DNA from 2 places in the Cupriavidus sp. H39 genome. Region 2 is predicted to be linked to the other one. Evidence: predicted binding sites of a transcription regulator. Region 2 holds the regulator's gene; the other holds the start of a gene.

Region 1 (4,413 bases), 400 kb from region 2:
GCGCTACACTGCCGGCCAAGGCCTTCGTGCTGACGCTGCGCATCGAGAGCGCCGAAGCCGCCGCGGCGGCCGCCGCCTGAACCGTCCTCCATCCCGCCACTGCCCCATGCCATCCCGAACGTCCCGCGCGCCCGACCCCATCCTGGTCATCGACGACGAGGCCGACCTGCGCGAGCTGCTGGACATCTCGATCCGCCGCATGGGCCATGACGTGGTGCTGGCCGGCTCGCTGGCCGAGGCGCGCGACAAGCTGGCGCAGGGCCGCTACAGCCTGGTGCTGACCGACATGCGCCTGGGCGACGGGCTGGGCATCGAGATCGTGCGCCAGCTGTCGGCCGCGCCCGAACGCATCCCGGTGGCGGTGATCACCGCCTACGGCAGCGCCGACAACGCCGTGGAAGCGCTCAAGGCCGGCGCCTTCGACTACATCGCCAAGCCGGTGTCGCTGGAGCAGTTGCGCAGCCTGGTGCTGAATGCGCTGGGGCGCCCGCCGCGCGAGAGCGCCGATGCCGACGCCGCCGTGGCGGCGGAGCAGGCCGCCGACCGCGCTGCGGCGCTGCTGCCCGGCCATTCCGCGGCGATGCAGGAGGTGCGCCGCTCGCTGTCGCGGCTGGCGCGCAGCATGGCGCCGGTGGTGATCAGCGGCGAATCCGGCAGCGGCAAGGAGCGCGCCGCGCGCGCCATCCATGCCACCAGCGCGCGCGCCGCGCATCCGTTTGTCGCGGTCAACTGCGGCGCCATCCCCGAGAACCTGATGGAGTCCGAGTTCTTCGGCCACGTCAAGGGCGCCTTCACCGGCGCCGACGCCGAGCGCGGCGGCTTCTTCCAGGCCGCCAACGGCGGCACGCTGCTGCTCGACGAGGTGGCCGACCTGCCGCTGCCGATGCAGGTCAAGCTGCTGCGCGCTTTGCAGGAGCGCCGCGTGCGCAAGATCGGCGCCAGCCGCGAAGACGCCGTCGACGTGCGCGTGATGTGCGCCAGCCACAAGGACCTGGCCGCGATGGTGGCGGCAGGGCAGTTCCGGCAAGACCTGTATTACCGCCTGAACGTGCTGGCGCTGCGCATGCCCACGCTGCGCGAGCGCGGCGAAGATATCCCGGTGCTGGCGCGCGCCATCCTGGACCACCTGGCGGTGCGCTACGGCGATGCGCACCCGAAGCGGCTGTCGCAGGCGGCGCTGCAGCGGCTGGTGGCCTATCCGTTTCCCGGCAATGTGCGCGAACTGGAAAACCTGCTCGAGCGCGCCTACGCGTTTGCCGAAAGCGAAGACATCGAGCTGGCCGACCTGGGCCCGCTGGACGCCGGCGCCGGACACGCCGGGCTGCTGCACCCGCCGGTGCCCGCGATGGTGCCGCAGCCGGTGCCGCCTCCCGCTTACGCTGCTTACGCCGCGTGGGGCACTGCGGGCGTCCCGGTCGTGCCGGCACCCGCCACGCCCGCGCCGGTTCAGGCTGAGCCGCCACCGGCGGCAGCAACTGCCACCGCAGCAACACCCGAACGCGAGCCCGCCGGCGACCCTGCCGAGCGCGCCTGCCGCGGCATCGTGTTCCCGATCGACCTGCCGGCCAGGCTCGAGGCCGTCGAGCGCGAGCTGATCCTGCAGGCGCTGGCGCAGACTAATTTCAATCGCACCGCAGCCGCGCCATTGCTGGGCCTGAACCTGCGCCAGCTGCGCTACCGCATCCAGCAACTGGGCATCCGCGAAGCCATGGATGCCGCCGACCGCGGCCCAGCGGAAGGCGAGGGAACGACATGACCGCGCCCGCGCGTTCCCCCTATCTGCCTGATGCCGACGGCTGGGTTGCCGCCGCGCGCCGCGTTCCGTCGCCCAACTTCGACGCGCGCCCGGACGGCATGCCGGTGGACCTGGTGGTGCTGCACAACATCAGCCTGCCCCCCGGCCAGTTCGGCAGCGGCGACATCGAGGCCTTCTTCCAGAACCGGCTCGATCCCGGCAAGCATCCGTTCTTTGCCACCATCCACCAGGTCCAGGTGTCCGCGCACTTCCTGGTCACCCGCACCGGCGAGCTGGTGCAGTTCGTGCCGTGCACCCAGCGGGCCTGGCATGCCGGGCAGTCAGATTTCTTCGGGCGCGCGCGCTGCAATGATTTTTCCATCGGCATCGAAATCGAAGGCTGCGACGACCTGCCGTTCACGCTGGCCCAGTACGACACCGTGGCCACGCTGGTGCCCGCGCTGATGGCCGCCTATCCGGTGCGCGCGATTGCCGGCCACAGCGATATCGCCCCGGGCCGCAAGACCGATCCCGGCCCGCATTTCGACTGGGCGCGGTTTGCCAGGCAGGCAGGGGTGGTCCCCGCAATGTTGCCTTACCAGTGCCCCGGCGCCGCGGGGCAGGTGACGAATTCCTAACGTCATTCGGCGCCGTACGCGCTCCATTCCGGCGCACATGCCCCACGTCGGTGTGGGGCTATCGCAACCTCGCAACAATCAAAAAAATTTTTGTGAAATGTGCAGTTGCGAACGGTCTGGCCGAAACCCTTGCGCGTACTAGGCTTGCGGGCATGTGGCGCTGCCGCACAGGCGCCGGCGCGCCCCAAATAGCGGTTGTCAAGACTGGTCATTCGGATTCCTTTCACTATACTTAGCCCAGTTTTCCGCATCACCCACTATATCTAGTAGTCAAACCGGGGAGCCGGCCCCAGGCGAGGCAGCAGCCGCGAAGTTCGCGCATCGACTGCAAACCTCCCTGCAAGGCCTGCGAATCACAAGAGTCCCTGGCGAAATGTTCACGTAAAGGCAGTCTGTCCGCCCCCACTTTCGAGCCGGGAGGGACGTTCTTTCTCGCCGCATTTCGCCAGGGGCTCTTTTGTCTCTTATTTCCAGGGTAAAAAACAGGAGTTCTCATGCAAACGGCCCAGAACGAAATCACCACGGGTGGCGCCGCCGCCGGTATCGCACCGACCGCGCAGCAGACCCCCGCCAACGCCGCCAATACGAACTACCCGGACCACAAGATCATTCGTCGCAACGGTGCCGTGGTGGCGTTCGAGCCGTCCAAGATCGCCGTCGCCATGACCAAGGCCTTCCTCGCCGTCAACGGCGGGCAGGGCGCGGCCTCGGCGCGCGTGCGCGAGATCGTCGAGCAGCTGACCGACAACGTGGTGCGCGCACTGGTGCGCAGCCGCCCGAGCGGTGGCGCCATCCATATCGAAGACGTGCAAGACCAGGTCGAGCTGTCGCTGATGCGCTCGGGCGAGCATGAAGTGGCCCGCGCCTACGTGCTGTACCGCGAGAAGCGCAAGGACGAGCGCGCCCAGGCCAACGCCCAGGCCGTGGCCCGCGTGCAGGAAGGCGGCATCAGCGTTAACGTGACCGATGCCGGCGTGACCAAGCCGCTGGACGTCGCCGCACTGCACGCCCTGATCGACAACGCCTGCTCCGGCCTGGGCAAGGCCGTCAGCGCCGAGCCGATCCTGAAGGAAACGCTGAAGAACCTGTACGAAGGCGTGCCGATGACGCAGGTGTACGACTCCGCCATCCTGGCCGCGCGTACCCTGATCGAAAAAGACCCGGACTACAGCCAGGTCACCGCCCGTATCCTGCTGCACACCATCCGCAAGGAAATCCTGGGCACCGAAGTGACCCAGTCGGAGATGTCGGCCCGCTACGCCGAATACTTCCCGAAGTTCATCGCGCGCGGCATCGAAGCCGAACTGCTCGACGAAAAGCTGGCCACCTTCGACCTCGCCCGCCTGGGCGCCGCGCTGGACGCCGGCCGCGACTTCCAGTTCAACTACCTGGGCCTGCAGACCCTGTACGACCGCTACTTCCTGCATATCGATGAAACCCGCATCGAAATGCCGCAAGCCTTCTTCATGCGCGTCGCCATGGGCCTGGCGTTGAACGAGAAGGACCGCGAAGCGCGCGCCATCGAGTTCTACCAGCTGCTGTCGTCGTTCGACTTCATGTCGTCCACGCCGACGCTGTTCAATTCCGGCACCCGCCGCTCGCAGCTGTCGTCGTGCTACCTGACCACCGTCTCGGACGACCTGGAAGGCATCTACGAAGCGCTGAAGGAAAACGCGCTGCTGTCCAAGTTTGCCGGCGGCCTGGGCAATGACTGGACCAACGTGCGCGCGCTCGGCTCGCACATCAAGGGCACCAACGGCAAGTCGCAAGGCGTGGTGCCGTTCCTGAAGGTGGTGAACGACACCGCCGTCGCTGTGAACCAGGGCGGCAAGCGCAAGGGCGCGGTCTGCGCCTACCTGGAAACGTGGCACCTGGACATCGAAGAATTCCTGGAGCTGCGCAAGAACACCGGCGACGACCGCCGCCGCACCCATGACATGAACACGGCCAACTGGATTCCGGACCTGTTCATGAAGCGCGTGATGGAAGGCGGCGAGTGGACCCTGTTCTCGCCCGCCACCTGCCCGGACCTGCACGACA
Region 2 (4,413 bases):
ACGGAAAGTGCTTTGGTCGACGCAGCCAACGCGGATCGCGCCGGTCGCGAGCAGCAGCTCGCCACGCCAGGCTTCCTGGGTGAACTGCACCGAAGCCGGGCCGACCCGGTCGATGCGCGTGCGGATCTCAAGCTGGTCGTCCAGCCGGGCGGGCGCATTGTAGTCGACCGCCGTGCTGCGGACGATAAAGACCACGCCGGCCTGGTCGGCGAGCGCCTGCTGTTCGATGCCGAGCGAGCGCAGCCACTCGGTGCGGGCACGCTCGAAGAACTTGAGGTAGTTGGCGTAGAACACTACGCCGCCTGCATCGGTGTCTTCCCAGTACACCCGCAGGGTCCAGACAAAGTTTGTCATGGCCGCGATTGTAACGGAGAGCGATACCCGTTTCGTGTAAACCCGCAGGACGACTTTGCAACAGCAAGTTGCTGGCCAGGGCCGCGCCAGCCCTTGCCAGGGCTTGGCTGGCGGGTCCACGGCTTGCGGCGGGCGGCCGCCTCGCGCTACACTGCGCGCAACCATTCCATCTTGCGCGACTGGCGAAGTCAGTGGGTACTACCACGAGGAAGCGCAAGTTCTCTGGCGTGATTTCCTCACGCCATGGCGTTGACGCGAGTCATGCCTGCCGCTCGCCTGGGCAGCGAATGGGAAGCAGGGTGCGCCCTGCGCCGACGGCTCTTACCCGCCGCCGGTGCCGGTCGCCGCTAGCCTTCCCCGCGCGCCCTACCCCCGATGCCCGCATCGGATTCCCTTTTTTCAGACGAGTTTCGCCATGTTCGAACGCAGCCGTTTTACGATCGACCAGATCGACCCCGAGGTCTTTGCCGCCATCCAGCAGGAAAACCAGCGCCAGGAAGACCACATCGAGCTGATCGCCTCCGAGAACTACACCTCGCCGGCCGTGATGGCCGCGCAGGGTTCGCAACTGACCAACAAGTACGCCGAGGGCTATCCCGGCAAGCGCTACTACGGCGGTTGCGAGTATGTCGACATCGTCGAGCAACTGGCCATTGACCGCGTCAAGCAGCTGTTCGGCGCCGAAGCCGCCAACGTGCAGCCCAACTCGGGCTCGCAGGCCAACCAGGGCGTGTACTTCGCCGTGCTCAAGCCGGGCGACACCATCATGGGCATGAGCCTGGCCGAAGGCGGCCACCTGACCCACGGCATGGCGCTGAACATGAGCGGCAAGTGGTTCAACGTGGTCAGCTACGGCCTGAACGCGCAGGAAGACATCGACTACGACGCACTGGAAAAGCTGGCGCAAGAGAAGAAGCCCAAGCTGATCATCGCCGGCGCCTCGGCGTTCGCGCTGCGCATCGACTTCGAGCGCATCGGCAAGGTCGCCAAGTCGATCGGTGCCTATTTCATGGTCGACATGGCCCACTACGCCGGCCTGATCGCCGCGGGCGTCTACCCGAACCCGGTGCCGCACGCCGACTTCGTCACCACCACCACGCACAAGAGCCTGCGCGGCCCGCGCGGCGGCGTGATCCTGATGAAGGCCGAGCACGAGAAGGCGATCAACTCGTCGATCTTCCCGGGCATCCAGGGCGGTCCGCTGATGCACGTGATCGCCGGCAAGGCCGTGGCGTTCAAGGAAGCGCTGACGCCCGAGTTCAAGGAATACCAGCAGCAAGTGGTGAAGAACGCCGCCGTGCTGGCCCAGACCCTGATCGCGCGCGGCCTGCGCATCGTCTCGGGTCGTACCGAGAGCCACGTGATGCTGGTCGACCTGCGCGCCAAGAACATCACCGGCAAGGAAGCCGAGCGCATCCTGGGCGAGGCGCACCTGACCGTGAACAAGAACGCGATCCCGAACGACCCGGAAAAGCCGTTCGTCACCTCCGGCATCCGCGTCGGCTCGCCGGCCATGACCACGCGCGGCTTCAAGGAAGAAGAAGCCCGCATCGTCGGCAACCTGATCGCCGACGTGCTGGACAACCCGCACGACGCCGCCAACATCGCCGCGGTGCGCGAGCAGGTGTCGGCCCTGACCAAGCGTTTCCCGGTCTACGGCTGATGGTACGAGGCCGCCCGTGCGCGTGCATGGGCGGCCGGCGGCTGCGCTTGCCAGCGCCTCGGCGCGGGCTGCGGGCCTCGCCAACCCGCCCCGCCGCCGCAGAACCACAACACGGACAAGGCGATGGGGTTCAACTGAAGGTGGTCCGGCATGAAATGCCCCTTTTGCGGTCATTCCAATACCCAGGTGCTCGATACGCGCATGTCGGAAGACGGCGACGCCGTGCGCCGGCGCCGCCGCTGCGAAGCCTGCGACCGCCGCTTTACCACCTATGAGCGGATCGAGCTGTTCTTCCCCGCCATCGTCAAGAAAAACGGCTCGCGCGTGGACTACGCTCGCGCCAAGCTGAAGGATTCGATGCGCCTGGCGCTGCGCAAACGCCCGGTCTCGGCCGAAGCCATCGACGAAGCCATCACCCGCATCGAAGAAAAGCTGCTGGCCCTGGGCGAGAAGGAAATTCCCAGCAGCCAGGTCGGCGAACTGGTGATGCGCGAGCTGCGCAAGCTCGACAAGATCGCCTATATCCGCTTTGCCTCGGTGTACCGCAGCTTTGAGGACGTGTCCGAATTCTCGGACGTGCTCGCGGAAGTCACCGCGGGCAGCGGCAAGCGCTGACGCTCTGGCGCCAGCCCTGCGCTACCAGCACTGCGCCGACGCCACGCCGGCGCGCATCCCGGTGTTTCCCTGCACCCCCAGGTGGTTGATGGTGTAGCTGCCGCAGTCGTCTCCCAGCTGCACGCCGACCGGCGTCGCCGTCGCGGTATAGCTGGTCGCCGGATTGCCCGCCACCACGGTCAGCTGGTAGTACGCCTGGCCGCCTGACTGGATCGCCACGGGGAACGCCGCGCCGGCATAGCCCAGCGCCGCGGGCGTGCCGCCATACACGTTCTGCGTGCTAAACAATCGCTCCTGGCGCGCCGCCAGGTCGAGCAACGCCGTCTTGGCGTCGGTGCGGCGCGACTTGCGCACATGCTCGGTGTATGACGGATAGGCAATCGCCGCCAGCACCGCGGCGATCGCCACCGTGATCATCAGCTCGATCAGCGTAAAGCCGGCGGCGGCACGCCGGGTGCGGGCAAAGGCAGGCAGAGGCAGGTTCATGGTCATCAGCGCAGGCGTATCCAGTTGAGGCGGGCGCCGGCGCCGTTGGCGCCGGGGTTGATCTGCGTGATGGCGCCGCTGCCGACCACGGTCTGCTGCACCAGGTAGGGCCGCTTCTTCGCCGTCACCACCGACGGCGTGCCGGTGCCACTCAGGCCGATGCCGCTGACGATGCCGTTGTTCAGCAGCGGGAAGGTGCTGCTGTTGGTGCTGCTGAAGAACGACTGCGCGGCCGCGCCGCCCGAGGCCATCGACACGCCCATGGTGAAGCCGAACGGCACCTCGGCATTGCACGACAGTGCCTGCGATAGGGCCGAACCGGGCGGGATGGTGGTGTTCACGATCACCATGCCGTAGGCGACCACCGGGTTGTAGATCACCTGCTCGCGCGTGGCCGACGGCAGCGGCAATTGCCAGCCGTACTTGTTGTTGCCGCTCGCGCAGGCGTTCGAACCCTGCCAGCACACCTTGTTCGCGCTGACCGTGCGCACCGTCACCGTGCCGCCAGCCGCGCGCCCTTCGGCGGTAATCGATTGCTGCGTCAGGTTGGCGCCGGCAAGCGGCCGCGTGGCGCTGGCCAGCGACGCATAGCGGGCCTGGGCGCCGGCGATCGCGTTCCACCCCGCCATGTCCCAGTCCCACACGCCATACAGCGCCTGCCCGCCCGGCTCGAACACTGCTTCGCTGCCCTGGGTCTGCTCCAGCCGGCGGCCCGTGCCGAACGCCACCACCACGCGCGGCATCGCCGCAGCGCCGGTGCCGGTGCCCGGCACCGAGCCCACCGCCACCTTCGTCGAGATGGGCTTGCCACCGGTCTGCATCAGCGGGCGGCTCCCGGCGCGCCAGTGGTCCGGATTGTCCGAGGTCAGGTCGAAGCGCCACAGGTTGCCGAACACGTCGCCGGCGTAGACATAGTCGGTGATGTGGTCGCCGTCGAGGTCTGCCGGCGTGACATAGGCAATGCCGTTCTTGCTGCTGGCGCCCGCGGGATCCTCCTGGGGGCCGTAGCCGGTGCCAAGATAGCGGAAGGTGCGCGAGCCGTCGGCCGGGTTGACCAGCATGATGAACAGGCCGGCCGAACCGCTCTTGCTGCCCAGCCCGTTGCCGAACAGCACGGCCCACTGGCCGTTGTGCAGGCGGCGGATCACGGGCGTGCCATAGGTGTTGCCAAGGTTGTCGCCGCAGGCGGTATCGCCGGCGCACTGCAGCGTGTTGTTCCACTCGCCGATCACCGTGGCGCTGGCCGCTGCCGGGGTATCGCTGAAGCGCTCCGGCTCGGTCACGTCCAGCGCGTA

The links. The regulator NrdR, encoded in region 2, represses ribonucleotide reductase genes. The targets are predictions, from matches to a motif close to CACNANATNTNGTG.
Region 1: a site for NrdR is predicted at 2,629-2,642, ahead of ACOCMH_RS30720 (ribonucleoside-diphosphate reductase subunit alpha). Genes of this name have one in related genera too.

What each region holds. Positions count from the first base shown of each region.
Region 1 is NZ_CP189848.1:3,311,117-3,315,529, reverse strand. It holds gene ACOCMH_RS30735 (sensor histidine kinase) at 1-80, shown strand, start outside; gene ACOCMH_RS30730 (sigma-54-dependent transcriptional regulator) at 107-1,756, shown strand; gene ampD (1,6-anhydro-N-acetylmuramyl-L-alanine amidase AmpD) at 1,753-2,373, shown strand; gene ACOCMH_RS30720 (ribonucleoside-diphosphate reductase subunit alpha) at 2,868-4,413, shown strand, end outside.
Region 2 is NZ_CP189848.1:2,912,083-2,916,495, forward strand. It holds gene ybgC (tol-pal system-associated acyl-CoA thioesterase) at 1-354, opposite strand, end outside; ZMP/ZTP riboswitch at 520-643, shown strand; gene glyA (serine hydroxymethyltransferase) at 770-2,017, shown strand; gene nrdR (transcriptional regulator NrdR) at 2,168-2,632, shown strand; gene ACOCMH_RS28885 (type IV pilin protein) at 2,654-3,124, opposite strand; gene ACOCMH_RS28890 (pilus assembly protein) at 3,124-4,413, opposite strand, start outside.